One region of the Microbacterium esteraromaticum genome, then DNA from elsewhere that is predicted to be linked to it. Evidence: predicted binding sites of a transcription regulator. Region 1 holds the regulator's gene; each other region holds the start of a gene.

What was found. The regulator HrcA, encoded in region 1, represses chaperone genes, less so after heat shock. The targets are predictions, from matches to a motif close to TTNGCACTCGNNNNNNNCGAGTGCNAA.
Region 2: a site for HrcA is predicted at 8,035-8,061, ahead of groL (chaperonin GroEL). Genes of this name have one in related genera too.
Region 3: a site for HrcA is predicted at 4,502-4,528, ahead of groES (co-chaperone GroES). Genes of this name have one in related genera too.

What each region holds. Positions count from the first base shown of each region.
Region 1 is NZ_CP118100.1:1,873,455-1,883,262, reverse strand. It holds gene PTQ19_RS08865 (ABC transporter permease) at 1-659, opposite strand, end outside; gene PTQ19_RS08860 (ABC transporter permease) at 661-1,644, opposite strand; gene lepA (translation elongation factor 4) at 1,909-3,777, shown strand; gene PTQ19_RS08850 (DUF1990 family protein) at 3,822-4,472, shown strand; gene hemW (radical SAM family heme chaperone HemW) at 4,472-5,710, shown strand; gene PTQ19_RS08840 (carboxylesterase/lipase family protein) at 5,747-7,165, opposite strand; gene hrcA (heat-inducible transcriptional repressor HrcA) at 7,265-8,308, shown strand; gene dnaJ (molecular chaperone DnaJ) at 8,367-9,473, shown strand; gene PTQ19_RS08825 (16S rRNA (uracil(1498)-N(3))-methyltransferase) at 9,492-9,808, shown strand, end outside.
Region 2 is NZ_CP118100.1:2,389,428-2,399,235, reverse strand. It holds gene PTQ19_RS11485 (ABC transporter ATP-binding protein) at 1-695, opposite strand, end outside; gene PTQ19_RS11480 (DsbA family protein) at 1,017-1,871, shown strand; tRNA gene PTQ19_RS11475 (tRNA-Thr) at 1,927-2,002, shown strand; gene PTQ19_RS11470 (M14 family zinc carboxypeptidase) at 2,108-3,250, opposite strand; gene PTQ19_RS11465 (SOS response-associated peptidase family protein) at 3,308-3,934, opposite strand; gene PTQ19_RS11460 (DMT family transporter) at 3,996-4,931, shown strand; gene PTQ19_RS11455 (nitroreductase family protein) at 4,941-5,573, opposite strand; gene msrB (peptide-methionine (R)-S-oxide reductase MsrB) at 5,570-5,971, opposite strand; gene PTQ19_RS11445 (DUF2332 domain-containing protein) at 6,056-7,048, shown strand; gene PTQ19_RS11440 (DUF3263 domain-containing protein) at 7,058-7,315, shown strand; gene PTQ19_RS11435 (LytR C-terminal domain-containing protein) at 7,377-7,970, shown strand; gene groL (chaperonin GroEL) at 8,098-9,714, shown strand.
Region 3 is NZ_CP118100.1:764,401-774,208, forward strand. It holds gene tsaB (tRNA (adenosine(37)-N6)-threonylcarbamoyltransferase complex dimerization subunit type 1 TsaB) at 1-233, shown strand, start outside; gene rimI (ribosomal protein S18-alanine N-acetyltransferase) at 230-715, shown strand; gene tsaD (tRNA (adenosine(37)-N6)-threonylcarbamoyltransferase complex transferase subunit TsaD) at 712-1,782, shown strand; gene PTQ19_RS03485 (DUF4190 domain-containing protein) at 1,779-2,207, shown strand; gene PTQ19_RS03490 (hypothetical protein) at 2,211-3,284, shown strand; gene PTQ19_RS03495 (class I SAM-dependent methyltransferase) at 3,293-4,471, opposite strand; gene groES (co-chaperone GroES) at 4,613-4,909, shown strand; gene PTQ19_RS03505 (hypothetical protein) at 5,109-6,182, shown strand; gene PTQ19_RS03510 (hypothetical protein) at 6,278-6,496, shown strand; gene PTQ19_RS03515 (dynamin family protein) at 6,517-8,391, shown strand; gene PTQ19_RS03520 (dynamin family protein) at 8,388-9,808, shown strand, end outside.

The DNA.
Region 1 (9,808 bases):
TTCGGCAGCAGGTGACGCATGACGATGCGCATACCTCGCACGCCCATGTAGCGGGCGGCGTGCACGTACTCGCGCTCGCGCAGCGAGAGTGCCATGGTCCAGATGACGCGGGCGGGGAAGAACCAGCCGACGAAGATCAGCGCCATCGAGATGATGCGCCAGTCGCCGCCGGAGTCGTTCGAGACGAGGGCGAGGATCAGGAAGGTCGGGATCACCATGAAGAAGTGGATGATCACCAGCGTGACCCGCTCGATACGACCGCCGAAGTAGGCGGCCGCGGTGCCGACGATCGCCGAGATCGCAGTGATGCCGACCGAGACGATCACCGCGATCATGAGCGAACGCTGCAGACCGACGAACGTCTGGGTGAACGTGTCGTTGCCCGACGCGTTCGTGCCGAACCAGTGCTCGGCCGAGGGGCCGGTCGACAGGTTCAGGAAGTCCATGTCGGTGACGGTGTACCGCGACACGAGCGGAACGATGATCGAGCACAGCGCCAGAAGCACGAAGATGATGACGCCGGCGACAGCGGGCTTGTTGCGCATGAAGCGACGGGTGTACAGCGTCCATTTGGACAGCTGCTTGGCGGGAATGCGCTCTGCCGTCGTGTCGGGGCCGACGGGGGGCTGCACAGACGGGTCGATGGTGTCGGCGCTCATATCAGCTCACCCTCACTCGCGGGTCGAGAACCACGACCGTGATGTCGGCGAGGATGGCGCCGATGGCGGTCAGCAGGGCGCCGAAGGCTGCGACTGCGACAACGCCGTGCACGTCGTTGGTGTTGATGGTGGTCAAGAAGTAACGGCCCATGCCCTGCCACGCGAAGATCTGCTCCGTCAGCACAGCGCCGGTGAAGATCGCGGGGATCGAGAAGGCGACCTGCGTGGCGACCGGAATGAGCGAGGTGCGCAGCGCGTGCTTGCGGATCGCCTGCTGCTTGGTCAGGCCCTTCGCCCGCGCCGTGCGCACGTAGTCGGCCTTGATGTTGTCGAGCAGCAACGACCGCTGCAAGAAGTGCGTACCCGCGTAGCTGATGACCACCAGCGCGATCGTCGGCAGGATCAGGTGCTGCAACGTGTCGATCAACACGGGGAAGAACCCGGTGACGCCGGGGCTCGACGAACCCGTGACGTAGAACACGCGGGTGCCGGTCCAGTTGTTGAAGTTGATCGCGAGGATCACGATCGCCAGGCCCGCCACGATGATGTTGATGTTCATCGTCACGATCGACACGGCCTGCCACACGCGGTCACCCAGCTTGTACTGGCGCGATGCGGTGTAAACACCGATCCAGATACCGAGCAACGTCGCGATGATCGTCGCCCCGAGCACCAGCTCGGCGCTGATCCACATGCGGTACGCGACCTCTTCGTTGACCGAGCCGCCCGTGGGGCTCACACCCCAGTCCCAGCGGAAGAGGATTCCCGAGAACCAGGTCCACCACCGTTCGATCAGCGGTGTGGACTCGCTGAGATTGCGAGGCCCGAGCAGACCTTCCATCTGCTCTTCGGTCAGGGGAGGCCTTCGGCCTACGTAGTTGCTGCGCGGATCCAGGAACGACCACGCCAGGAAGTAGGTGACGTTGGTCGCGACCACGATCATCAGCAGCCAGCCGAGTGCCCGGCGCACGAGATACTTGATCAAGGTGTTGATTCTTTCTCTTCTACAGCCGTGCCCGGGATCTCCGACGCGCCGCTGAGTCGGGAACACATTCAAGCATCATCCCGCGCTCAGCGCACATCGAGATCACCGACGGCCGTGACGGAGTTCGTCTGCCCGAAACGGGGGGATTTTCGCCCGGGCAACTTCGCGAGACTATCATCGGTCGCGCCGCCGGGCCGACGACTGGGGGAACCGGGCCCCGGAACGTAGACTGATCTGAACCTGCTCTGAAGCATCAAGGACCACATGTCACCCCGCGCTCTCACTCCCTTGTCACCCGCCGCGACCCCGGCCACGCAGATCCGCAACTTCTGCATCATCGCCCACATCGACCACGGCAAGTCGACGCTCGCCGACCGCATGCTCCAGGTCACCGGATCGGTAGCCGATCGTGACATGCGTGCGCAGTACCTCGACCGCATGGACATCGAGCGCGAGCGCGGCATCACGATCAAGAGCCAGGCAGTGCGGATGCCGTGGTCGACCTCCCCATCCGACGGGGAAGGCCTTGAGACCTTCGCGCTGAACATGATCGACACTCCCGGTCACGTCGACTTCACCTATGAGGTGTCGCGTTCGCTTGCCGCATGCGAGGGCGCGATCCTGCTCGTCGATGCCGCACAGGGCATTGAGGCGCAGACGCTCGCGAACCTCTATCTCGCTCTTGAGAACGACCTGCACATCATTCCCGTGCTCAACAAGATCGACTTGCCCGCGGCCGACCCGGACAAGTTCGCCAAAGAGCTCGCCGACCTGATCGGTGGTCGCCCGGAGGACGTGCTGCGCGTCTCGGGCAAGACGGGCGTCGGCGTGGAAGAGCTGCTCGATCGCATCGTGCGCGATATCCCGGCCCCGGTCGGTGACCCGGATGCTCCGGCGCGCGCAATGATCTTCGACTCGGTGTACGACTCCTATCGCGGAGTGGTCACCTACGTGCGCATGGTCGACGGACAGCTCTCGCCGCGCGAGCGCGTGCAGATGATGTCGACCAAGGCGACGCACGAGCTGCTCGAGATCGGTGTGTCCAGCCCAGAGCCGATCCCGTCCAAGGGTTTGGGCGTCGGCGAGGTGGGATACCTCATCACGGGCGTGAAGGACGTTCGCCAGTCGAAGGTCGGTGACACCGTCACGACCGTCCGGGGCCCGGCATCCGACCCTCTCCCCGGCTACACCGACCCGAAGCCGATGGTGTTCTCGGGCATCTATCCCATCGACGGCAGCGACTACGCCGAGCTGCGCGAGGCGCTCGACAAGCTCAAGCTGTCCGACGCGTCGCTGCAGTACGAACCCGAGACCTCGGTGGCGCTCGGGTTCGGCTTCCGCTGTGGCTTCTTGGGACTGCTGCACCTCGAGATCATCACCGAGCGGCTCTCGCGCGAGTTCGGTCTCGACCTGATCACCACCGCACCGAGCGTGATCTACGAGGTCACCACCGACACCGGTGAGACCGTGACGGTCACCAACCCGAGCGAGTACCCCGACGGGCGCGTCGCCTCGGTCTCGGAGCCGATGGTCAAGACCGCGATCCTGCTGCCCAAGGACTACGTCGGCACGGTGATGGAACTGTGCCAGTCGCGCCGTGGCGCCCTGCTGGGTATGGAGTACTTCTCTGAGGAGCGCGTCGAACTGCGCTATCGGATGCCGCTCGGTGAGATCGTGTTCGACTTCTTCGATCAGCTCAAGTCGAAGACACAGGGCTACGCGTCGCTCGACTACGAACCGGACGGCCGTCAGGAGGCCGACCTGGTCAAGGTCGACATTCTGCTGCAGGGCGACAAGGTCGATGCCTTCAGCTCGATCGTGCACCGCGACAAGGCTTACAGCTACGGCACACTGATGGCGGAGCGGCTGCGCAAGCTCATTCCCCGACAGCAGTTCGAAGTGCCCATCCAGGCGGCGATCGGTGCGCGCATCATCGCCAGGGAGACCATCCGTGCAATCCGCAAGGACGTGCTCGCCAAGTGCTACGGCGGTGACATCAGCCGAAAGCGCAAGCTGCTCGAGAAGCAGAAGGAGGGCAAGAAGCGCATGAAGATGGTGGGCCGTGTCGAGGTGCCCCAGGAGGCGTTCATCGCCGCGCTGTCGGGTGACGTCGAGGGCAAGGAAAAGAAGTAGGGGAGCGGGCGATCACCCAGGTTCGCCTGGGTAGTCTGGAAAACATGCGTCGCGGGACATTCCGAGAAGGCACGGTCGACTATGCCGCGGTCGGGGCCACCCATGCCCCAGACCTCATGCAGTATCCGCCGGAGCGCAGCACCCCCGCCGAGGAGTCCTGGCGGATCGGCAGCGGAGAAGAGCGATTCCGTTCGGCGGCCGAGTCGTTGTTGTCATGGACGGCTCAGCGCGCCGCCGGACTGCAGATCTCAGACGTGCGCCCGGCTGCGGGTGGTGCGTACACGGGGATCAGCTTCGACGCCGAGGGTGCGCCGATCGCGCCGAACCGCAACCAGCACGAGCAGCGGTTCGACGCCGAGGGCACACCGTTCGCCGCACCCGGCATGACGTTGAAGCTGCACGGACGCGTCAAGGGTATGCGCGCTGACGCCGAGTTGCGGGTGATCTCCGTCACCGAGGAGCGGCGCCGCGTCGGGTTCGTGCTCGGAACCGTCGGCGGTTCGGTCGTCAGTGGCGAGGAGTCGTTCGACCTGGACTGGCGTGAGGACACCGACGAGGTGTGGTTCACCGTGCGCGCATTCGACGCGCCCACGGCGGCGCTGTACCGCCTTCCCGGAATGGTGCGCCGGCGTCGTCGCGAGTTGTTCGCGCGGTATCTGCGGGCGATCTCGCCCCTGTACGCGACGCCGATCTGATGCCGGGGGCTCTGCCGCTGGGGGATCCCGCACCCGCTGACGGACGCCTGCCCGCCGATCTGGAGATCGACGCGACAGCCCCGTTCTCGGCCTATCTGCACGTGCCCTTCTGCCGAGTGCGCTGCGGCTACTGCGACTTCAACACCTACACCGCGACCGAACTGCGCGGTGCCAGGCAGGACGAGTACGCCGAGACCTTGATGCGCGAGATCGACCTCGCCCGCGACGTCCTGGACGCAGCCGGCGGGATCCGCCCGCTTGACACGGTGTTCTTCGGTGGCGGAACCCCCACCCTGCTGCCGCCTGGCGATCTGGCGCGCATGCTGGAGCACGCTGTGGACGCCTTCGGCATCCGGAACGGCGCCGAGGTGACGGTCGAGGCGAATCCGGACACCGTGTCGCCGGAGGTCGTGCGGACGCTGGTGGATGCCGGCGTGAACCGCCTGTCGATCGGGATGCAGTCCGCGGTGCCGCACGTGCTGGCGGCTCTGGACCGCACGCACCGTCCCGAGAACGTCGAGACGGCGGTGCACGCGGCGCGCGAGGCGGGTCTCGATGTCAGCGTCGACCTCATCTACGGAGCACCGGGGGAGTCTCTCGCCGATTGGGAGGCCTCGCTCGACGCGGCCCTGTCGCTCGAACCCGACCACATCTCGGCGTACGCCCTGATCATCGAGGACGGCACCAAGCTCGCCCGGCAGATCCGCCGCGGCGAGGTGCCCGCGCCCGATGACGACCTGCAGGCCGATATGTACGAGCTCGCCGACAGCCGTCTCGCCGCGGCGGGTTTCGACTGGTACGAGGTCAGCAACTGGGCGCGTGGCTCCGAGCAGGGGAGCGTCTCGTCGCACGCCTCGCGGCACAACCTGGCCTACTGGCGGGGCTCGGACTGGTGGGGTTTCGGGCCCGGAGCGCACAGCCACATCGCCGGACTTCGCTGGTGGAATGTCAAGCACCCGGCGGCGTATGCGCAGCGCCTGCACGCGGGGGAGTCACCTGCGGCGGGACGTGAACGGCCTGATCACGAGGCGCAGACGCTCGAACGCGTGCTGCTGCAGAGCAGGCTCGCCGAGGGGCTGCCGATCTCTGAGATCGCCGAGAGCCACCGCTCCCGGGTCGCCGAGCTGATCTCGGACGGACTGGTCGATGCCGCCGCCGCCGTGCGCGACCGCCGCGTGCGGCTCACGTTGCGCGGGCGGCTGCTGGCGGATGCTGTCGTGCGCGCTCTGACGGAGTGACTCCGCGCTAGGACGAGTGCCGGGCGTGTGCCCTGCTCAGTCGGGGAGCAGGTCCAGGCCGGTGGTGCGTCGCTGCGGAACCGTCGCGCTCTGTGTGTCCAGCACCCGGGTGCTGCGCTCTGCGCCGAAGGGGGCCCATCCGGGGTCGCCGGTCGTGATGAACGCGATCCACGCGTCGCGCATCTCGTCGGCGAGGTGCTGAGGGGCATCCGACCCTGTCATGCGCTGGGCTTCTGCTGAGGCGAGTTGGTCGAATACGAAACCCAGCTCGAGTGCGTGCGCGGCGCGCAGATCGCGCACCGGACTGCGCCAGGTGAACTCGTACACGTAGGTGGGCGCCGGGCGGGATGCGGCCGCGCGGGTCAGCGGCGCCCGCAGCAGCAGGTCGGTGGCGACCTGACCGTAGATCTCGCCGGTGGATGCCCCGGGGAATGCCGCTCGGTAGGCGGCGATCGCGCGGCGGGGGATGCGCAGAGCGAGCCGGGCGAGCAACAGATGCCAGGATGTGAGCCTGCTGAGCTGCTCGGGGGTGAACCACAGGCGGTACTCGTCGGTGTTGCTGCCGATCAACAGGGGAACGTCGGACTCACCCAGCACGTCATGTGGAGACCGCGGCAGGGTCTCGGGGTCGATCGCGAACTGGAAACCCGGGGCTCCGCCGAGCGGTGAGGAACCGGCTGCGTGGGTGCGTCGAGCCTCGAGGAGCTGCTCTGGCGTGACGGCGGCGAACGCCTCGCGCTCCGCGGGGATGCCCAGCAGCTTCGCCAGCTGCGCGGTCACGCGTCCGGCCTTCTTCCGCGGCTGGGCCCGCAACGGACCCGACTGGATGATTGCTCGTGCGATCATCGGCCGCGACGTGTCGAGCGCGAGCAGACCGGCCACGAGGGCCCCGCCCGCCGACTCGCCCATCACGGTGATCTGAGTGGGGTCGCCCCCGAACGCGGCGACCTCTCGACGTACCCATGCCAGGGCGGCGGCCGCATCGAGCAGACCGAGGTTCGCCGGGGCATCGGACAGCACCGAGAACCCCTCAGAGCCGAGGCGATAGTTGACCGAGACGAAGACGATCCCGGCGCGGGCGAACACGGCGCCGTCGTAGAGCGGGATGGCGGCGGTGCCACGTTCGAGCGCACCGCCGTGCAACCACAGCACCACTGGGGCTTGCTCTGCCTGTGCCGGAGCCCAGACGTTTGCGGTGAGCACATCGTCGCCGTCGATGATCACCGACCCGAGCAGCTCGCCGATCGGACCGGCGTAGGGAACCTGCGGCGACGTGGGACCGAACGCGGTGGCCTCGCGTACGTCGTCCCACGGGGCGGGCGGTTGCGGTTCCCGGAACCGGTTCTCGCCAAAGGGCGGTGCGGCGTAGGGGATACCAAGGAATCGGTGCACCCCGTCGGTGACGGAGCCGCGGACAGCGCCGTCCGTGAGGGTGGCGATGGGGGCGTCGCTCATGAGCGTCATCCTAGGGGCAGACCCACCGCCTTCGGCAGGTGCTCGGCTGGGCGGGGTAGGATTGGCACTCGGTAGGTTCGAGTGCCAGTGGGAGGGGCGATGGTCACAGAAAGAGGACTCGAAGTCCTCCGCGCGATCGTGCAGGACTACGTCGAGACCCACGAGCCGGTCGGTAGCAAGTCGATCGTCGAGCGGCACGCCTTCGGTGTGTCCGCGGCGACCATCCGCAACGACATGGCGCTGCTCGAAGACGAAGACTTGATTGTCGCGCCGCACACGTCCTCGGGTCGAGTGCCGACCGATAAGGGGTACCGCGTCTTCGTCAACCACTTGGCGCAGTTGCGTCCCCTCTCGGCGGGACAACGCAGCGCCATCGAGTCCTTCCTCGGCGCTCCCGGTGACCTCGACGACATGATGGCCCGCACGGTGCGTGTGCTCACGCGCCTCACCGGCCAGGTGGCACTCGCGCAGTACCCGTCCTTCGCGCGGGCGAGCATCACGCACGTCGAGTTGGTCGCCCTCGCACCGAACCGGCTTCTGGTGGTGCTCGTCACCGATGCCGGCGGAGTGTCGCAGCGCATCGCGCAGGTACCGATCGATCTCGATGAGAACGATGTGGGGCTCCTGCGGGCGCAGCTGCTCGCCCTCATCGCCGGTCGTGCGGTCAGCGAGGCCACCGAGCGAGTTCGTTCGCTCGGCGAGCCCGCCCCGGCCGAACACGCCCGTCGGCTGCATCCTGCGCTCAGCGCGCTGGCGGCCGTGATCTCGGAAGAACTGGCCGAGTTCCGGCAGGAACGACTGGTGATGGCGGGGGCGGCGACCCTCGCCCGGCGCGAGCAGGACTTCCGCGGTAGCATCCACCCTCTACTCGAGGCGATCGAAGAACAGGTGACCCTGTTGCGGTTGATGAGTGAGATGGTCACCGACGAGCACGGCCTGGCGACCAGCATCGGTACCGAGAACGCGCCCTTCGGGCTCGGCGAGGCATCGATCGTCGCGAGCAACTATGACGCGCCGGGCGGCACCGCGCGCGTCGGCGTGATGGGCCCTACCCGCATGGACTATTCGAGCAATCTCGCGGCGGCGCGGGCGGTCGCCCGCTACCTGTCGCGGTTGCTCGAAGACGACGAGGCCGCCCGTTGACGCGGGTGGTCGTACAGAACACACAGACAGACGCACACGCACGCGCAGAAAGGTGATCGTGGCGGACCACTATGAGGTTCTCGGGGTGTCGAAGGACGCTTCGCAGGATGAGATCAAGAAGGCTTACCGCAAGCTGGCGCGCCAGCTGCATCCGGATGTGAACCCGGGAGATGAGGCCGCCGAGCGGTTCAAGCTCGTCACGCACGCGTACGACGTGCTCAGTGACGAGGACTCCCGGCGACGCTACGACATGGGCGGAGACGCGAACGGCGGCTTCGGAGGGTTCGGCGGTTTCGGCGACATCTTCGAGACGTTCTTCGGTGGTGCCGGCGGTGGACGCGGGGCACGGCCCCGCTCGCGTCGCGAGCGCGGGCAGGACGCCCTGGTGCGGGTCGACCTCGACCTGGGCGACGTCGTCTTCGGAGTGCACCGCGATATCGAGGTCGACACGGCCGTGCTGTGCGAGACCTGCGAGGGTGCGTGCTGCCAGCCGGGGACATCGCCGGTCACGTGTGACGTGTGCGGCGGTACCGGTCATGTTCAGCGTCAGGTGCGCAGCCTGCTCGGCAACGTCGTCACCACTCAGCCGTGCGGCAGCTGCGAGGGCTTCGGCACGACCATTCCCTACCCCTGCGGCTCGTGCGCCGGTCAGGGACGGGTGCGTTCGCGCCGCACGGTCGCGCTCGACATCCCCGCCGGGGTCGAGACCGGCCTGCGCCTGCAGCTGCCCGGATCGGGTGAGGTCGGCCGCGCGGGTGGTCCGAACGGCGACCTGTACGTCGAGATCTCGGTCGCCCCGCACCCGGTCTTCAGCCGGGAAGGCGACGACCTGCTCGCCACGCTTGAGGTCTCGGTGACGGATGCCATCCTCGGCACCACCACGACGATCGACAGTCTCGATGGCACCGTCGACCTCGAAGTGCGCGCCGGGGTGCAGTCCGGTGACGTGCTCACGATCAGCGGGCGCGGCATCACACCCCTGCGCGGAACCCAGCGCGGTGACCTGCGCGTCGGCGTGCAGGTGGTCACCCCGACCCGACTCGACAGCGCGCAGCGACGCCTCATCGAGGAGTTCGCCAAGAAGACGAAGGCGCCGGCTCCCAAGCTCGCACAGTTCCAGCAGGGGCTGTTCTCGAAGCTGCGCGACCGCTTCCGCTCGCACTGATCTCAGAAACGGACCGACATGGCGCTGCACTTCATCGTCCCCTCGTGCTCCGAGGCCGGTGAGGGCGATCTGATCACCCTCACCGGTGCCGAGGCGAAGCACGCCTCGGCCGTGCGCCGCGTGCGGGTGGGAGAGCACATCACCATCGGCGACGGCACGGGCGTCTGGCTGGAGGGCTCCGTCGAGGATGTCTCGGCCGCCGAGGTCACCGTGCGCATCGCGTCGCGCATCACCAGTGAGCGACCCGCGTCGCGGATCATCCTCGCCCAGGCGCTGGCCAAGGGCGACCGTGACGAACTCGCCGTGCAGACGGCATGCGAGCTCGGCGTCGACGA
Region 2 (9,808 bases), 520 kb from region 1:
ACGAAGACGTTGCTCGGGGTCTCGTACAGGTCGCGCGGCGTGCCGACCTGCTGCAGGAGGCCGTCCTTCAGCACGGCGATGCGGTCACCCATCGTGAGCGCCTCGGTCTGGTCGTGCGTCACGTAGACGGTGGTGACGCCCAGGCGGCGCTGCAGCGATGCGATCTGGGTACGGGTCTGCACACGCAGCTTCGCGTCGAGGTTCGACAGCGGCTCGTCCATGAGGAACACCTGCGGCTGGCGGACGATGGCGCGGCCCATGGCGACACGCTGACGCTGACCACCCGAGAGTGCCTTCGGCTTGCGGTTGAGGTACTCCTCGAGGTCGAGCAGCTTGGCCGCTTCGAGCACGCGAGCAGCACGCTCTTCCTTGCCGACGCCGGCGATCTTGAGCGCGAAGCCCATGTTCTCGGCGACCGTCATGTGCGGGTACAGCGCGTAGTTCTGGAAGACCATCGCGATGTCGCGGTCCTTCGGCGGCACATCGGTGACGTCACGGTCGCCGATCAGGATGCGGCCGCCGTTGACCTCTTCGAGGCCGGCGAGCATGCGCAGCGACGTGGACTTTCCGCAACCGGAGGGGCCGACGAGAACGAGGAACTCGCCATCGGCGATCTCGATGTTCAGCTTGTCGACCGCGGGGCGCGTGCCGCCCGGGTAGAGGCGGGTGGCGTTGTCAAAGGTCACAGTTGCCATTGCGTTTCTCCTTCACCGGCAGGTACGTGCCGGACGATCCGTCGTGATGGAAGCGGTGGGCACCTGCCCGCCGTGACCCGTCATCGGGTCGAGATCAGTATGGCATGCGGTGGCGCATCTGGGTATTTCTCAGGCTGCCTGGTTAACATCGAACCCGACGCCGCATTTCTTCGCGGCCGCGGGATCACCCGTCCCACCCGATCTTCAAGAGGAACGATGTCGAGCGACGAAACGCCGAACGTCCCCACCACTCGCAACTCGCGCGACGCGGTGCGGAACAAAGCACAGCAGGTGCGAGCTCAGCAATCCCGAGCCCGTGTGATGCGACGAATCATCATCGGAGTCGTCGCGATCGTCGCGGTGGGCTCGATCGGCACCGCTGTCGCGTACACCGTCGGCTCTTCGATCTCGAAGCCAGAGCTGAGTCCGCTCGGAATGGATGCTGACGGCGTGACGGTCAGTGATGTCACCCCGGCCCCGGGCGACGGTGCCACGCCGACACCGGAGGCGACTGCCTCCGAGGCAGGGACCACGGCCACGCCGACACCGGACCCGACCGAGACCGCCACCGGCCCGACAGAGATCCACGTGTATGTGGACTACCTCTCCGCGGCAGCATCCGAGTTCGAGGGCGCGAACGCGCGGCAGCTCGCCACCTGGATCGAGCAGGGCGCGGTGACTGTCACGTACCACCCGGTGGCGATGCTGACGGCGAGCTCGAACGGCACCAAGTACTCGTTGCGCGCTGCCTCGGCGGCCGCATGTGTCGCCACCTACTCGCAGGAACAGTTCTACGACTACAACCACGAGCTGCTCACCGACCAGCCTGAGATCGACACCGACGGGCGCACTGATGTGCAGCTGGCCGACCTGGCCGTCGCCGTCGGCGTGCAGAACCCCAAGCAGGTGCGCGAGTGCATTGAGCAACAGGACTTCGTGAAGTGGGCGAAGGGTGCGACCACGCGTGCATTGGAAGGCCCGCTTCCCGGCTCGAAGGATCTCAAGCTCACCAACGAGGCGCTCGTCGTCGTCGAGGGCAAGGCGTACGTGGGTGCGATGGGGGATCCGGCCGAGTTCTCGCAGTTCGTGCTGACCACGGCCAGCGACGAGTACTTCGGGGCGACTCAGCCCACCCCGACACCCACGCCGGTGCCGACCACCACTCCCAAGTCCTGACGCCGGATGCGGCTACTCGCCCCGTGGTGGCTATGCTTGTCACGGTCACCTGTCCGCCGACTTGGCGCAATTGGTAGCGCACCGTACTTGTAATACGGGGGTTACGGGTTCGAGTCCCGTAGTCGGCTCCACGAAAAAGAGTCCGCACGAACCGGCACTGCCGGTTCGTGCGGACTCTCGGTGTTTCCGGGGCTCTGTTCGGTGTTCCGTTGAGCTCGCAGTCGAGTCCGCGGGGGTCAGACCACCGGCGGTTGCGTCGGCCAGCCGCCTACCGCGCCGGAATCGGTGAAGTACCCGGTGTAATCGACGTGCGGGATGTTGTGCCAGATCATCGGGTCGGTGTTCCAGATGCTGCCGTCCGCCAGTCCCGCGAGCAGCGCCTCGACGCCCTGGACGTTCTGCTTGATCGCCTTGCCTCGGCTCTTCTGTCCGATGGAACCGCCGTAGGTCTCGAAGAACACCATCGGGTGGCTGTGGCCCGTGGGGTTGAGACCGTTGTAGTCCAGACCCAGCATCACGGCCGAAGCGACACCGCCCTTGATGTCGATCTCGTATGATCCGACACTGTAGCGGTCGATGTTGATGTAGCCGTACTGCTGCAGCGCGTCGTACACATGCCCCTGCAGTCGGCGCGTCGAGATGTCGTACTCTCCTCCGAGGATGCCGGGAAGCGTGGGGCCGCTGGGCGCCAGCGAGATCCCGAGCGACATCGTGATCGGTTCGTCGGAGTCGTCGTACTTGAGTCCCTGGTGGTGGATGTCGAGGCCGACGTCGGGCTTGACCTGAGTCCAGTACGTGTACCAGGCGAGCGATTCCTTGGCGGCGAAGCCGGCCGGCGACCAGTCCCGGTTGAGGTCGATACGCCGCTCGCTGCCGTCCTGCAGCACCGTGTGCCGAATGTACAGCTCCGAACCGTCGGGGTTGTACATCGGGATCACATGCAGCGTGAGGTTCTCTCGCACGGCCTTCCACAGCGGGGAGCCGCTGGAACCCGCTGCCTTGAGGATAGCGAGCAGCGTGTCGGGGCCGTACGGTTCGTTGCCGTGGATGCGTCCCTGCAACCACACGGAAGTCGGTCCGGTACCGACCGTCGCGACGTAGAGTTCGCGCCCGGCCTCGCTGAGCCCGGGCGAGATGCCGAGCCCGGAGAGCGTGTGCACCTGCACGGCACCCTTCGATGTCTTCTGGATGCTGCTGAGGGCCTGGACGACGTCGTCATAGGTCATCAGCGCGTCGCGGGGAGGGAAGGGGCCGGGTTCGGGGAATGACCCGGCGGCGATGGCCGGCTGGGTGGCCAGCAGGGGGAGTGCTGCCGCCAGCGGCGCGGCTGCCAGCAATTGGCGTCGGGTGAGAGAGAACGGGGGGCGTCGATCCTGCATCACTTGCTCCTATGTCGTCATTGACGGGGGTGGGGCCAGTGTGGCAGCAGCTTGTTATCACAGGCAAGAGTTGGGAGTGATCTCGATCCGCTCGCTGACAGGTATCGCAGCGGCGACCGCGGCCTCGACGATCTCGCCGCCGGGGTGCGGCGTCAACAGCCACTCCTCGGCGAAGCCCGGGGCGATCAGGAGCGGCATGCGATCGTGGACATGCTGCAGGTGCGCCGCGGCGGGTTGGGTGATGATGCTGTAGCAGGTGTAGTCGGCGCCGTCGGCCGTGCGGCCGGGGCGGGTCACCGCGGCCAGACCCAGAAGATCCCCTTCTGCCGTGGCGAAGTGCTGCCAGACGCGTGACGGTTTGGCCATCTCACGCCAGTACGAGACAGGGACGATCGCGCGCGCAGGGAGGGCACCGCGGGTACCCGCGAGGCGCTCTGAGCGGGTGTTGATCGACGCGAAGCTCGCCGGAGCGCCGTTCACCAGGTATCCCCACCAGGCCAGCTCCATCGTGTCGGGACCGGTGAGGATCGGGTTCAGATTGCGCAGGTTCTTGCCGGTGGGGCGCAGCACCTCATCTGCATTGCCCGCTGCCCACGAACGCAGCCCGTCGAGCACCGCCGCGTCGACCGCAGCCCGGTACTCGCTGTCGTCGAATCTCGGATCCAGCCCGTAGCTCGCGCACATGGCCTCAGCGTAGACCGGGCATCCGACATCCCGGTCGTCCGGCTCGGATAAGGTTGCCAGGATGACCGAGACCCGACGCATGCCCGCCTGGATCGCCCTCGGCGGGGCCGTGGCGATCGGCGTCATGACCGCTGTGCAGGCGCGCATCAACGGGGTGCTCGGCGTGCGGCTCGACGATGGCATCGTCGCCGGGTTGGTGTCGTTCGCGGTCGGGCTCACCGCCCTGCTGATCGTCGTGCCGCTGATCCCATCGGCCCGCGCGGGCGTGCGACGCCTGTGGCAGGGCATCCGCTCACGAACCATCCCGTTCTGGATGCTGCTCGGAGGCACGTGCGGCGCCCTCACGGTCTCGACGCAGGGCCTTGTCGCCGGTGTGCTTGGCGTGTCACTGTTCACCGTCGGCGTCGTGGCCGGGCAGACCATTCACGGTCTGGTGCTCGACCGCATCGGCTTCGGGCCCTCCGGTGTCGTCGCCGTCACGCCGGGGCGAGTCCTGGGGGGAGTGCTCGCGCTCGCCGCCGTCGCCATTTCGCTGGGCGGCGATGTACTGGCCAGCGCCCCGCTGTGGCTCCTGCTGCTGCCGTTCGCCGCGGGGGCCGGCATTGCCTGGCAGTCGGGGGCGAACGGGAGGCTCGCGCGTGCGACCGCGTCGCCGATCACGGCCACGCTGATGAGCTTCACCGCGGGAACCGTCGTGCTGGCGCTCGCCGCGGGGCTCAGTGTCGCCGTCACGGGCATGCCCGCGGCGCTCCCCGCAGAACCCTGGCTGTACGTCGGCGGTCTGCTCGGCTTCGTCTACATCCTGCTCGGGGCCTGGCTCGTGGCGCACACCGGCGTGCTGCTGCTCGGACTCGGCAGCGTGCTCGGGCAGCTCGTCGCATCGGTCGTGATCGACCTCGTCTGGCCGGTCACGGGCGCGCCCGCACTGTGGCAGCTCATCGCGATGGTGGTCGTCGCGGTGGCATCCGTCGTGGTCGCGCTGCCCCGCCGGCGCTGAGCGACGCGGTCAGTCCTTCTTCGACTTCTTCTTGTGCTTCTTCGTCTTCTTCTTCGACTTCTTCTTGTCCGTCGAGGTGGGCGGCTGTTCGTCTCCTTCGTGGCCAGCGTCGGGCATCCGCGTGAGCACGGTGTCGACGTCGACGGGCTTGCGCCGTCCCGCGCTCTTGCCCTCCGGCTTCCCACCGACGTAGAGCCAGCCCAGCAGCTCCTCGTTCTCGTGCAGTCCGTGCGCCCGCGCGACGGCCTCCGCCCGTGTGAGCCCACCCGTGCGCCAGATCACACCCCAACCGGCCTCATCGAGAAGCAGGCTGAGGGTGTGTGCGACGCCCGAGGCGACGGCCTCTTGCTCCCACCGAGGCACCTTGTCGGTCTTGCGGTATGAGGCGACGATCGCGATCAAGAGCGACGCGCGCAGCGGTTTCGTCGACGGCTTGTCGTCGCCGGCCGCCTCGGCCAGCGCCGCTCCGAGTGTCAGACGATCGTCTCCGCGCAGCTCGATGAGCCGCCACGGGCGCAACGACGAGTGATCGGCGACCCGGCCGGCGGCCTCGATCAGCGGCACCAGCTCATCGCGCGTGGGCGCCGCCTCGGTGACCTTCGACCAGGAGGTGCGCGCCAGCGCCGCTTCGCGCGCGCTCATGCGTCGGGCGTGAACGACAGCGCGACCGAGTTCATGCAGTACCTGTCGCCGGTCGGTGTGCCGAATCCGTCCGGGAAGACATGCCCGAGGTGCGATCCGCACGCAGCGCAGCGCACCTCGGTGCGCACCATGCCCAGCGTGCGGTCCTCGATGAGTTCGACGGCCTCGGGACGCACCGACTCGTAGAAGCTCGGCCACCCGCATCCTGAGTCGAACTTGGTGCCGCTGCGGAACAGCTCCGCATCGCACGCACCGCAGGTGTACAGGCCGCTGCGACTCTCATCGAGCAGCTCACCCGTCCAGGGGCGTTCCGTGGCGGCGTTGCGCAGCACCGCGTACTGCTCCTCGCCGAGCTCGGCCCGCCATTCGGCATCGGTCTTGTTCACGCTGTACGACATGCCTCCATTCTCGCGCGTTCCTGGCGGCGCGGGGTCGTGTTCGACGTGTCGCATTGTCGGCCCTCTCCCGGTGAGAATGAAAGGGTGACGGATGCTGTGCGTGAACGCTTCGACCGATTCGCCCAGGTCGAGGCCCCGGGCCGCAGCGAGATGTACGCCGAGTGGGCAACAGGGATCGCGTCGGATGCGCAGATGCAGCGGCTTCTCACCCGGATCGATCCGCAGCATCGGCAGCCACCTCTGGTGTTCGCCGTCACCCGCCTGCTCGGCGCGCCCCTCGGCGGCTACGTGGCCTGGCGCCAGTTCGTGCTCGCGCACGCCGACGACGTGGTCGCCGAATGCGAACGCCGTACGGTGCAGGCGAACGAGCCCTTGCGTCTGGCCGCGCTGCTGCCCGCGCTCAGCGCGATCGAGGGCCCCATCGCCCTGCTCGAACTGGGGGCTGCGGCCGGGCTGTGCCTCTACCCCGATCGGTACTCCTACCGGTACGTGGATGGCGACGGCGCGCAACGCATGCGCCTCGACCCCGACGGCGGGCCGTCATCGGTCGTACTGACCAGCGTCGTGCGCGGTCCGCTCCCGCCGCTGCGGATGCCACGGATCGTCTGGCGCGCGGGCATCGACCTCGCCCCGATCGACGTGCGCGACCCCGAGGACCGGGCGTGGATGGATGCCCTGATCTGGCCGGGGGAGCACGAGCGCGCCGCCCGTATTGCCGCGGCCATCGACATCGTCGCAGCCGACCCGCCGCTGCTCGTGGCTGGCGACGCGATCGAGCGGCTCGAGCAACTGGCATCCGCCGCGCCGCCCGACGCGACGCTGGTCATCAGCACCCCGGGCATGCTGGTCTACCTTCCCCGCGCCGAGCGGGAGACGCTGATCGATCGCATCCGCGGGATGGATGCCCGATGGATCACGATCGACCAGCCCGGTCTGCACGACGGTTGGGAACCGCCGATCAGGGTGGAGGACTTCCGCGGGTTCGCGGTGGCGCTGGATGGGCGGGTGTGTGCCGATGCCGATCCACTCGGGCGCTGGTGGGAGTGGCGTGCCGATGGTGGGACGGATGCGACGTAGCCTGAAACCATGCTCGGAGACCTCTCTGATCGCGACCGCGCGATCCTGACGCTGGAAGCGGCCTGGCCGCGGCACGGCGGCATGAAAGAGGAGACGATCCGTACGCAGTTGGGTATGAGCCCCGCACGCTACTACCAACTGCTCGGCCGGCTCATCGAGACCGAGCAGGCGCTGCAGTTCGACCCGCTGCTGGTGCGGCGGCTCCGTCGGCTACGGGACGCCCGCAGCGCGCAGCGCTCGTCTCGGATGCGGGGCTTCGTCGGCTGACACCGACGTCGAGCCCGGCGCTCGCTGGGGATTCACGGGAACCGCCCGCTAGCATCAAGGGGTGTCACAGCAGCCCCACGATCGTTTCGACGACATCCCCCGCGGCTCGGGGCGCGTCGGCGCCCACCGCGCCGAGCAGCCCGGTATGAATGCGCTGGTCGTGCTGCTCTGGTCAGCGGCCGTCGCTCTCGTGCTCATCGTCGCCGGTATCTTCGCAGCCCTCGTCATGATGGATCGCATCTCGTTCGGGTCGGGGGATTCCTCGCCTTCCGCGTCGCAGAGCGAGGAAGGGACAGCGGCCGAGATCGACACGTCGTACCGTGTGCTGATCCTCAACGCGACCTCGCAAGAGGGGCTCGTCGCCGAGGCCGAGGAGACGCTGCAGGCGCAGGGCTGGGCGCAGGGCGACGTGTTCGGCAGCGACAGGGCCAGCGAAGAGTTCGAGACCACGACGGTGTTCTACGTCGACGACACCGACGAGGCGGCCGCGCTCGGCGTGGCCGAGGTGATCGGCGGTGCTGCCGTGCAGCAGAGCGACTTCTACGCGGACTTCAACGACAGTGAACACCCACAGCTGACGGTCGTGTTGGGAACGGACCGCGTGAGCGGCGGGGCCCCGTCGACCAACGAATCCGAAGACTCTCCCGCCGAATGATCCGTGCCGGACGCACCGGCGCCACGCGGCTTGCACTCTCATGGGTCGAGTGCCAAACTGGGTGTTAGCACTCGCGTACTCTGAGTGCTAACACCCATCGCCTACGTCCGGGAGGGACGAAAGACTCATGGCAAAGATCATCGCTTTCGATGAGGAGGCCCGCCGCGGCCTCGAGCGCGGCCTGAACACCCTGGCCGACGCCGTCAAGGTGACCCTCGGCCCGCGTGGTCGCAACGTCGTGCTCGAGAAGAAGTGGGGCGCCCCCACGATCACGAACGACGGTGTGTCGATCGCCAAGGAGATCGAGCTCGACGACCCGTACGAGAAGATCGGTGCGGAGCTCGTCAAGGAGGTCGCCAAGAAGACCGACGACGTCGCCGGTGACGGAACCACCACCGCAACCGTTCTCGCCCAGGCACTGGTGCGCGAGGGCCTGCGCAACGTCGCAGCCGGCGCGGACCCCATCTCGCTCAAGCGCGGCATCGAGAAGGCCGTCGCGGCCATCACCGAAGACCTGCTGAGCAGCGCCAAGGAGATCGAGTCGAAGGAGCAGATCGCCGCCACCGCGTCGATCTCCGCCGCAGACAACGAGATCGGCGCGCTGATCGCCGAGGCGATCGACAAGGTCGGCAAGGAGGGCGTGGTCACCGTCGAGGAGTCGCAGACCTTCGGCACCGAGCTCGAGCTCACCGAGGGCATGCGCTTCGACAAGGGCTACCTGAACCCCTACTTCGTCACGGACCCCGAGCGTCAGGAAGCGGTCTTCGAGGACCCCTACATCCTCATCGCCAACCAGAAGATCGGCAACATCAAGGACCTGCTGCCGGTCGTCGACAAGGTGATCCAGGACGGCAAGGAGCTCGTCATCATCGCCGAGGACGTCGAGGGCGAGGCTCTCGCGACGCTCGTGCTGAACAAGATCCGCGGCATCTTCAAGTCGGTCGCCGTCAAGGCTCCCGGCTTCGGCGACCGTCGCAAGGCGCAGCTGCAGGACATCGCGATCCTCACCGGTGGTCAGGTCATCACCGAAGAGGTCGGCCTCAAGCTCGAGAACACCACGCTCGACCTGCTCGGCCGCGCGCGCAAGGTCATCGTCACCAAGGACGAGACCACGATCGTCGAGGGTGCCGGTGAGGCATCCGTGATCGAGGGTCGCGTGACCCAGATCCGTCGCGAGATCGAGAACACCGACAGCGACTACGACCGCGAGAAGCTGCAGGAGCGTCTCGCCAAGCTCGCCGGTGGCGTCGCCGTCATCAAGGCGGGCGCGGCCACCGAGGTCGAGCTCAAGGAGCGCAAGCACCGCATCGAGGACGCCGTCCGCAACGCCAAGGCTGCGGTTGAAGAGGGCATCGTCCCCGGCGGTGGCGTCGCGCTGCTGCAGTCGGCCAAGGTTCTCGACAACCTGCAGCTCACCGGTGACGAGGCAACGGGCGCGAACATCGTGCGCGTCGCCACCGAGGCACCGCTGAAGCAGATCGCCATCAACGCCGGCCTCGAGCCCGGTGTCGTGTCGCACAAGGTCTCGGAGCTCCCCGCGGGCCAGGGCCTGAACGCGGCCACCGGCGAGTACGGCGACATGTTCGCACAGGGAATCATCGACCCGGCGAAGGTCACCCGCTCGGCGCTGCAGAACGCGGCCTCGATCGCCGGTCTGTTCCTCACCACCGAGGTCGTCGTCGCTGACAAGCCCGAGAAGGCTCCGGCCGCTCCGGCTGACCCGACCGGTGGCATGGACTTCTGATCTGATCTGATCAGGGCCCATCGGCTCAGACAGAACGCCCCCTGCGTGTGCAGGGGGCGTTCTGCGTGTCGGGCCCGCCGGCCGCTGAAACGGG
Region 3 (9,808 bases), 1.1 Mb from region 1:
CGGTGAGCGTTTTCGACGGGGTGGACGCTGATGGCATCCCGCGCCTGGTCGAACCCACCCATCTGCGAAAGCGCGACGGTGAACCGGTGACCGAGGTGCTGTCGGCATCCGCTCTTGCCACGGTCGGCGCCCGCGCGCTCGCTGCGGGCCGCGTGCTCGCCGACGCCGAACCGCTCTACCTGCGCTCACCCGACGTGGTGCAGCCGGGCGCACCGAAGCGGGTGGGCACATGACTCTGCGCCTCGCCACGCTCGCTGATCTCGACGCCGTCATGGCGCTGGAGCGCCGCAACTTTCCCACCGACGCGTGGAGCGAACAGACCATGGGCACCGAGATCGCCAGTGCTCACAACCACTACCTCGTCGACGAGCAGGGCGGCCGCATCGTCGGCTACGGCGGGTTGCGCGCCCTGCCGGGCGGGACGGATGCCGACATCCAGACCATCGCGCTCGATGCCGAGGTGCGCGGGCAGGGCCGGGGGCGGATGCTGCTGCGCGCGCTGCTGGACGAGGCCGTCGAGCGCGGCGCGAAAGAGGTGTTCCTGGAGGTGCGGGCCGATAACCCGGTCGCGATGGGCCTGTACCTGTCGGAGGGCTTCGCTGAACTGGGGCGCCGCCCGCGCTACTACCAGCCCGACGACGTGGACGCCGTCGTGATGCGGCTCGATCTGCGCCGGTGGGAGACATCGGATGCTGGGCAGGAGGCCACCGCATGACCACTGAGCCCCTGGTGCTGGGCATCGAGACCAGCTGTGATGAGACCGGCATCGGTATCGTGCGCGGACGCCGCCTGCTGTCGAACACGATCGCGTCGAGCATGGACGAGCATGCCCGATATGGCGGGGTGGTGCCCGAGGTCGCTGCGCGCGCCCACCTGGAGGCACTGCAACCGTCGATCGACCGCGCGCTCGCCGAGGCCCAGGTGCGTCTGGAAGACCTCGATGCCGTGGCCGTGACCAGCGGGCCCGGACTGGCCGGTGCGCTCATGGTCGGCGTTGGCGCCGCGAAAGGACTGGCCGTCTCGCTCGACAAGCCGCTGTACGCCGTGAATCACCTGGTGGGGCACATCGCGGCGGACATCCTGCACGACGGCGCCGACGAGTCGGCGCCGCTGGAGTATCCGACGATCGCTCTGCTCGTCTCGGGCGGGCACACCTCGCTGCTGCACGTGCGCGACCTCACCACCGACGTCGAGCTGCTCGGCGAGACCGTCGATGACGCCGCGGGCGAGGCCTTCGACAAGGTTGCCCGCCTGCTTGGACTGCCCTACCCGGGCGGACCCCACATCGACCGGGTCGCTGCCGACGGCGACCCCAAGGCGATCCGCTTTCCGCGCGGCCTGTCGAAGGCATCCGACATGGCGAAGCACCGTTACGACTTCTCGTTCTCGGGTCTGAAGACCGCCGTGGCACGCTGGGTGGAGCGAGCCGAGGCGAACGGCGACGACGTGCCGCTCGCCGACGTCGCCGCGAGCTTCCGCGAGGCGGTCGTCGACGTGCTCGTCACCAAGGCGCTCGCCGCGTGCGAGGACCGCGGGGTGCCCCGGCTGCTGCTCGGCGGCGGCGTGATCGCGAACCGGCGTCTGCGCGATGTGGCACTCGAGCGCGCGGCGGCGGCCGGCGTGGCCGTGCGCATCCCACCGCTGTCGCTGTGTACCGACAACGGCGCCATGATCGCGGGGCTGGCAGCCGAGCTGATCTCCAGCGGTCGCAGCCCGTCGACTCTGGCGTTCGGCGCCGACTCGACTCTGCCGGTGACCGAGATTCAGGTGAGTCCGGCATGACCGAGCCGCGCATCGAGGGGCCGACACCCGAGGTCGTCAGGCCCGAGGGAGCGGCCTCGTTGCCCGGTGCGTCGAAGGGGTACGGGGAATTGCCGACCGGGCCGGTACCCACCGATGCGACCCGATTCACGGCGCCCGAGGCCGACGAGTTCACGCCGCGTGAATGGACTCCGGAACCCGCCGATGACGGACGGTTGGCGCCCTGGGCGCTGTTCGCCGCGATCGTCGCGCTGGCGACGTCGATGTTCGTCGGCTGGGGGATTCCGGTGGCGATCGTTGCCGTGATCGCGTCGATCATGTCGCTGCGCAGCCCGGTCGAGACCCGTGGCGTGGCGGTCTGGGCGCTCGTGCTGGGGTGCTGCGCGACGCTGTTCAGCGCAGGGTGGCTGATCTGGGCCACGATGCAGTTCGAGATGATGGGGTGAGCAATGCCGTACAGCGCACGACGACGTGAGCTGGAACGCCGGGCCTACGCTCCCGGCGGTGAATTGACGGATGCTGAAGCTCACGAACTGCAGGTGCTGAGCCGCCGGGAACCCGTGCCCGAGCAAGAGCCCGTGCCCCAGCAAGAGCCCGTGCCCCAGCAAGAACCGGTGGCTGAGCAAGCACCGGCGTCCGAGAACACGGCTCCGGAGCCCGTTGTACAGGGTCAGCACACTCTTTTCGGCGAGTCTGCAGCATCCGAGTCTGTGGCGTCCGACGACCCGGCGTCCGAAGACGTGGCGTCCGGTGCAACGCGCCGACGCTGGCTTGCGCCCCTCGCGATCCTGGCCGCGCTGGTGCTCGGGTTCGGCGGAGGCTGGCTCGTGTTCGGGCGGGGCGACTCCGTGCCGATGACCGACGCTCAGCGCGAGAGCTGGGCGCAGCTACGGGGCAGCGGCGACTATGACGATGGATCGATACAGCTGTTGGGCGCGGAGCTCGGTGCCGACGCCTGGTACGCCACGCGCCAGGAGGAAACGCTCGAATGCCTGGTGCTCACCGTCGGTGAGCGCACGGTTCCCACCTGCGAGCCGGTGACCGCGGAGGGCTCCGACACGGGACTGGGCCTGCACGCCGTGACTACGGTCAAGAGGGACGGCGAGCATCTCAACCTGTGGGCGTCGCTGGGGCGCGACGTGCGCGGTGAACGGACCGTGCTCATGCAGTACCAGAGTGCAACGTGGGACTGGCGCTCGGTGTACTCCGAGACCGAGCTGCCGATCGCCGAGTTCCTCGATGCGGCGGGCTACGACGGTCAGGTGCTCCAGGTCATGGGCTACGACGGCGACACGCCCATCTGGCTGCACCAGTCCGACCGCGCCTGCATTCTTGTCGCGACAGCGGACGAGCTGATCGCCGAAGCCTGCGGGCAACCGACCGCGACCGATCCACTGGGCCTGGTCATGCCCCATGTGACCTACAGCGTGCTGATGACCGACCCCCGCGGGCCCGTGCTGACGGTCATCCGCGATGCAGCCGAGGCGACGATCGACGACACCACCGGCGACATCATCGACTGATCAGCCGCTCACACCCGGTCGGCGAGAATCGCCACGCGTCCCGCACTCGTGCGGGTGAGGATCAGCGTCGCCGCCTGAGAGCCCTTCAGAGACAGCTTCTTGCGGAAGACCGCCGGGTCGACGTCCATGCCGCGCTTCTTGATCTCCAGACGCCCGATGTCGTTCGCGCGCAGCACCGCGTTGATCGCCTTCACGTGGGCGGGCATCGTCTCGCGCACCCGGAACGACTGCACGAACGGGCTCGTCAGCGCGGCATCGCCGGTGAGGTACGCGATCTTCTCGTCGAGCATGCCGGCCTGCAGCATCCGCCCGGCCTCGCCGATCAGGCGGGCGCGGATCACCGCGCCGTCGGGCTCGTGCACGAACGCGCCCAGCTCGCGCAGGGGTGCGTCGTCGGCATCCGCGGGGGCGGTGAGTTCGTGCGTCTCACCGTCGCGCACGATGAGCGCGGAACGTCGGATGCCCTCGCGCGCCAGCGCGCCGCTCCACAGCACCAGCTCGACGACGCTGCCGTCGGCGCTGACCCACTGCGCCTCGACATCGTCGGGGATGAGATCGCGATCCAGTCCCGGCCCGAGCTTGATGCCGGTCGGGTGGGCGCGGGCGACCTCGAGGCACCACGCCAAGGACGGCGACCAATCGGATGCTGCCGTGCGCCGCGTCTCGGCATGACCGGCCGTACGGCGGGCGGGGTCGAGCCACACGGCGCCGTCGTCGGGCACGGCGTCCTCGGCCAGCCCCTGCCGCACCGTCGCCCCGAAGGGGGCCAGATTGTACGAGGCGATCGCCGCGGTGACCTCGTCGGCATCCACGGCCGTGACGTCGAGTCCGGCCGCTGCGAACGCCAGACTGTCACCGCCGATGCCGCAGCCCAGATCGGTCACGCGCGTGATGCCGGCCCGGCGCATGCGCACGGCGTGCAGCGTTGCGACGTTCAGGCGGGTGGCCTGTTCGAGCCCGGCGCGGGTGAACAGCATCCGGCCGGCGAACTCGCCGAACTTCGCTCGCGCGCGCACGCGCAGGTGTGCTTGCCCGACCACGGCCGAGACCAGGTCGGGGGAGTGGCCCTCGGCGCGCAGCCGCGAGACGGCGCTCGCCACCTCTGCCGATGACTCCAACGGCCCGACCGCCTCGAGCAGGTCGAGCCCTTCGCGGGTGAGCAACGCGGTCAGCTCAGACATCTCCACAGGTCAAGCCTATTGCGCACCGTCATTTGGTTGGCACTCGCATTGCATGAGTGCCAGCCATCGGCATACACTGGAGTTAGCACCCTCGGTATGAGAGTGCTAACAGTCTTCTGATCTCAGTCACGAAAGAAGAGGTACACCGTGTCGGTTTCCATCAAGCCGCTCGAGGACCGCATCGTCATCCAGCAGGTCGAGGCAGAGCAGACCACCGCAAGCGGTCTGGTCATCCCCGACACCGCGAAGGAGAAGCCCCAGGAGGGCCAGGTCGTGGCAGTGGGCCCCGGCCGCATCGACGACAACGGCAACCGCGTTCCGCTGGACGTCGCCGTCGGCGACCGCGTGCTCTACAGCAAGTACGGCGGCACCGAGGTCAAGTTCGGCGCTGACGAGTACCTCGTGCTCTCGGCCCGCGACGTGCTGGCGGTCGTCGTCCGCTGACGAACCCCGCTCTCAGAAAGACCCGGATGCTTCGGCATCCGGGTCTTTCTGCGTTTCCCCTACCGTCCCCCATGACACCCCCATCGAACCCCCGGGCGGTTCCGACAATGCTCGGGATGGCCCCCGATGCCGCATCGACGCAGACGCCGCACACTCTTATCAAGCGCCAACCGGCACTCACGATGAAGGGGAATCAATCATGGCTGCTGATGACAACATCAACGTCCTCGGAGCTCAGTGGAATCTGGGCCTGGACGTGTCCGACTCGGGGAACGACAACTCGATGACCGACAACTCGGACCACTCGGACAACTCCGACAACTCGGACTGGATGTCGCACAATGACACCGACGTCAGGGACTCGTTCAACGACAACTCCGACAACTCCGACAACTCGGACTGGATGTCGCACAATGACACCGATGTCAGGGACTCGTTCAACAACGACGAATCCACCAACGACTCCTACAACGACAACTCCGTGCACGACTCGGGCAACCAGACGCTCAACGACCACTCGGTCAACGCCGGCATCCGCCAGTACGACACGGGCATCAATGAGCTGAACATCGGCCTCTCGGGTGGTGACGGCGGCGGATGGTCGAAGTTCATGGGCGGCGGCGGTGCTGACGTCGATGTCGACATCGACGCCCGTTCCACGGTCAACGACCAGTCGGTCAACCAGAACATCTCGACCTCGTCGGGGAGCGGTGGCGCCGCGATCGCCGTCGGTGGCGACGCAGATGGCGGATGGGGTGGACCCGCGCTCTCGGGCGCGGCCGGTGGTGACACCGGCAACGGCGGTGCTGGCGGAGACGGCGGTGACGGCATCGGCGGACTCGGCAGCGGCACCGGTGGCTCGGGCGGCGACGGCGGGGCGACCGGTGATGCCGGCGGCGCTGGATCGCTGGGCCTCGGCGGTGGCGGCGGAGACGCCACGACCGGTCACACCGGAGCGATGGGCGGAGACGCGACCGGCGGCAACGTCGGACAGTACTTCGGCCAGAGCAGCGTCATCTCGTCGGGCGACAACTCGGTGGCGGCCGGTGACGATGTCGAGATCAACGACATTGACACGACCGTCACGATGGGCGACATCTCGATGGGCAACACGTGGAACACCGATTCGTTCAACGACGACTTCTCGGACAACTGGTCGGTGAACGACTCGTTCAACGATCACTCGATGAACGCCGAGTTGGACGTAGAGGTAGAGAACTCGAACATCGGCAGCCCGTTCGGCGACGCCAACGAGCTCGACATCGACCTCTGAGCCGCGCAACTCGCACGACCTGCCCGGCTGTCCACTCTGGTGGACGGCCGGGCACACCACTACACTCCTGAAACACCCGATCCGGAGCGAGAGCGATGTCTTACGAACACGACGACCGAGGGGCAGAAGGCCTGCCGGGCCCCGTCTGGGGAGACGGCGCCCTGTTCGACCCGCTCTCCACCGACTCGTTCAGTCAGGAGCTGGCAGGCATCGACGAATCCGTCTGGGGAAATGCCGATCTGCTCTGGGAAGACGACGCCGTAGGAATCGTCGACCCGGGCGGTGACGCACCCGACGCCGATCCGCTCGGCTGATGGGCGCAAGAGGGGGACACGTGCCGGAGCAGCGCACATTCACAGACAACAAGATCGTCGACGTCATCCATGAGGTCGGCGATCTCGCCGCGTCGGCGGGACGCGACGACCTCGCCACTCGGCTCGCGAACACACGCGCACGATTGGCAGACCCAGCCGTGCGCGTGATCGTCGTGGGTGAGTTCAAACAGGGCAAGAGCAAGCTCATCAACGCACTCGTCAATGCCCCGGCCTGCCCCGTTGACGACGACGTGGCGACCAGCGTGCCGACCACGGTCGGGTACGCCGATCAGCCCTCGGCATGGGTGCTCGAACGCAGCGACGACCAGAATGAACCGCAGCGGCGACAGATATCGCTCGAATCGCTCGACGAGTACGTCTCGGAGCGCGGCAATCCCGACAATGAACGCGGAGTGCTCGCGGCAGAGGTACTGCTGCCGCGCGAGATCCTGCGCGGTGGACTGACGCTCGTCGACTCGCCGGGGGTCGGCGGGCTGGAGTCGTCGAACTCGTTGGCCACGCTCGCTGCGCTCTCGTCCGCGCATGCCGTATTGCTGGTCTCGGACGCCTCGCAGGAGTACACCGAACCCGAGGTGCAGTTCCTGCAACACGCCATGCGGATCTCGCCGAACGTGGCCGCCGTGCTCGCCAAGACCGACCTGTACCCCGAGTGGCGGCGCATCGAACGAATAGACCGCGAGCACCTGACCGGCCACGACGACGTGCCGATCTTCTCGGTCTCCAGCGACCTGCGCCTGCTGGCCGCCGAGTTGCAGGACCGCACGCTCAACGAGGAGTCCGGCTTTCCCGCCCTCGTCACACATCTGCGGCGAGAGGTTCTGGGCCGTGCTGAGGTGATCCATGAGCGCAGCGCTGTGCATGAACTCGCTTCGGTCGTCGACCAGTTGGAGATGTCGCTGAAGGCTGAACTGAACGCCCTGGTGAACCCCGAAGACACCCCGCGCATGATCGCCGAGCTCGAGAACGCGAAGGCGAAGGCCGACGAGTTCCGCGGCCGCTCGGCCCGATGGCAGGTCACCCTCACCGACGGCATCGCCGACCTCGTCGCCGATATGGAACACGACGTGCGCGATCGGCTGCGCAAAGTGCAGCGCGAGGCCGAGAAGGCGATCGACGATGGCGATCCGGGGCCAGTCTGGGACCAGATCAGGGAGTGGTTGGATCAGCGGGTGACCGCGGCGGTGTCGGAGACGTTCGTCTGGACCGATGAGCGATCGCGATGGCTGGCCGAAGAGGTCGCTGACCTGTTCAGCCAGGACCAATCCGAGATCCCAATCCACGATGTCTCCGATATCCAGGGCGTGCTGGACCCGGTCGATGACATCGCCGGTCTGGACCCCGGACAGCTCAGCGCCACCGAGAAGATGTACATCGGCGTGCGCGGGTCGTATGGCGGCGTGCTGATGGTGGGCCTGGCGACCGGACTGATCGGTATGGCGCTGATCAACCCGCTGTCGCTGCTGGCCGGTGTGCTCGTCGGTCGCCGTGCCTACCGCGAGGACATGAGCAATCGGCTCAGTCGCCGCCAGCAGGAGGCGAAGGTGATCGTACGCAAGTACATCGACGAGGTGACGTTCCAAGTCGGCAAGCAGCTCAAGGACCGGTTGCGCCTGGTGCAACGGGGAACACGCGATCACTTCGGCGCTCTCGCCGAGGAACTGCACAGTTCGCTGGCCGAGGCGCTCCAACGGGCCAAGCAGGCAGCATCCGGATTCACCACCACCCGTGACCAACGGGTCGTCGCACTGCGCTCGCGCCTGGCGGAGCTCGAGAGCGTGCGCAAGGCCATCCCGGCGCTGCCACCCGTACCGGAACCCGCCGTGCGGGCCGGTGCGCAACCCGCCGGCGCGATCGGCGCGAAGGCGGCACGATGATCGCAACGGCCGCCGAGCCGGTGACGGACGACGTGATCGCCGACACCGAAGAGCTGCTGCGCACCAGCCGCATCGTCTACCACGGCGACCGCGAGGCGACCGCGTTGATCGACCAGCTCGAGGTGCGGCTGCACGAACCGTTGCGGCTGGCGCTGGCCGGCATGGTCAAGGCCGGAAAGTCCACGCTGCTGAACGCCCTGCTGGGCGAGCGGATTGCCGCGACCGACACCGCTGAGTGCACGCGGATCGTCACCTGGTACCGCCACTCGGCGACGCCCAGCATCACCGTGCACCTGCGCGACGCGCGCACCGAACGGATGCCCATCCGCCGCGACCAGGGGCTGCTCGTGTTCGACCTCGGTGGCCGCACCGCCGAGGACATCGAATGGATCGACGTCGGCTGGCCGCTGGACGGCCTCGAATCTCTGATCCTCATCGACACCCCCGGCATCGCCTCGCTCTCGGGCGACACCTCGGCACGCACAGCCCGGTTCCTCACCCCTGAGGACGCCCCCTCGTCGGCCGACGCCGTCGTCTACCTGATGCGCCACCTGCACGGTTCGGACGTGCGGTTCCTCGAGGCGTTCCGCGACACCGCCGCCGGCGCCGCGCAGAGCGTGTGCGCCGTGGCCGTGCTCTCGCGCACCGACGAGATCGGCTCGGGCCGCATCGACTCGCTGCTGTCGGCACGCCGCGTCGCCGCGCGCTACGAACGCGACGGCGCGCTGTCGGCACTCGCCCTCGGCGTCGTCCCCGTCGCCGGCCTGCTGGCCGAAGGCGCCCGCACGTTGCGTGAGAGCGAGTTCATCGCCTTCCGCGCCCTCGCCGGACTCGAACGCGCCGAACGCGAACGACTACTCGTCTCGGCCGACCGCTTCACCCGCCCCACCGACGCGACCGGACTCAGCGTCACCGTGCGCGAAGAACTGCTCGCCCGCTTCGGCATCTTCGGGGTGCGCCTGGCGACCGCGATCATCCGCGGCGGTGTCACGACCTCGTCAGAGCTGTCGGATGCCCTCGTGCAGCAGAGCGGACTGATCGAACTGCAACAGTTCGTGCTGAACCAGTTCCAACCCCGCGCCGACACCCTCAAGGCCCGCGGCGTCGTGCTGCAACTGCAAGCACTCGTGCAGCGCTCGCCGCGCCCCGGCACCGACCGCATCCGTGCCGGGATTGAACGTTTCACCGCGTCGGCGCACGTCCTGCGCGAACTCGCGCTACTCGCCGAGGAACGCGCGCACGGTCTTCCGCTCGACGAAGCGGATGCTACCGACGCGGCCCGCATCCTCGGAGCGGCCGGCGTGGCATCATCCGCTCGCCTCGCCCTGCCCGCCGACGCCACTCCTGCCGACATCGGCGAACGCGCCTTCGCCGAGATCGACCGGTGGCGCGCGCTCGCCGCGTCACCGTTGGTCGA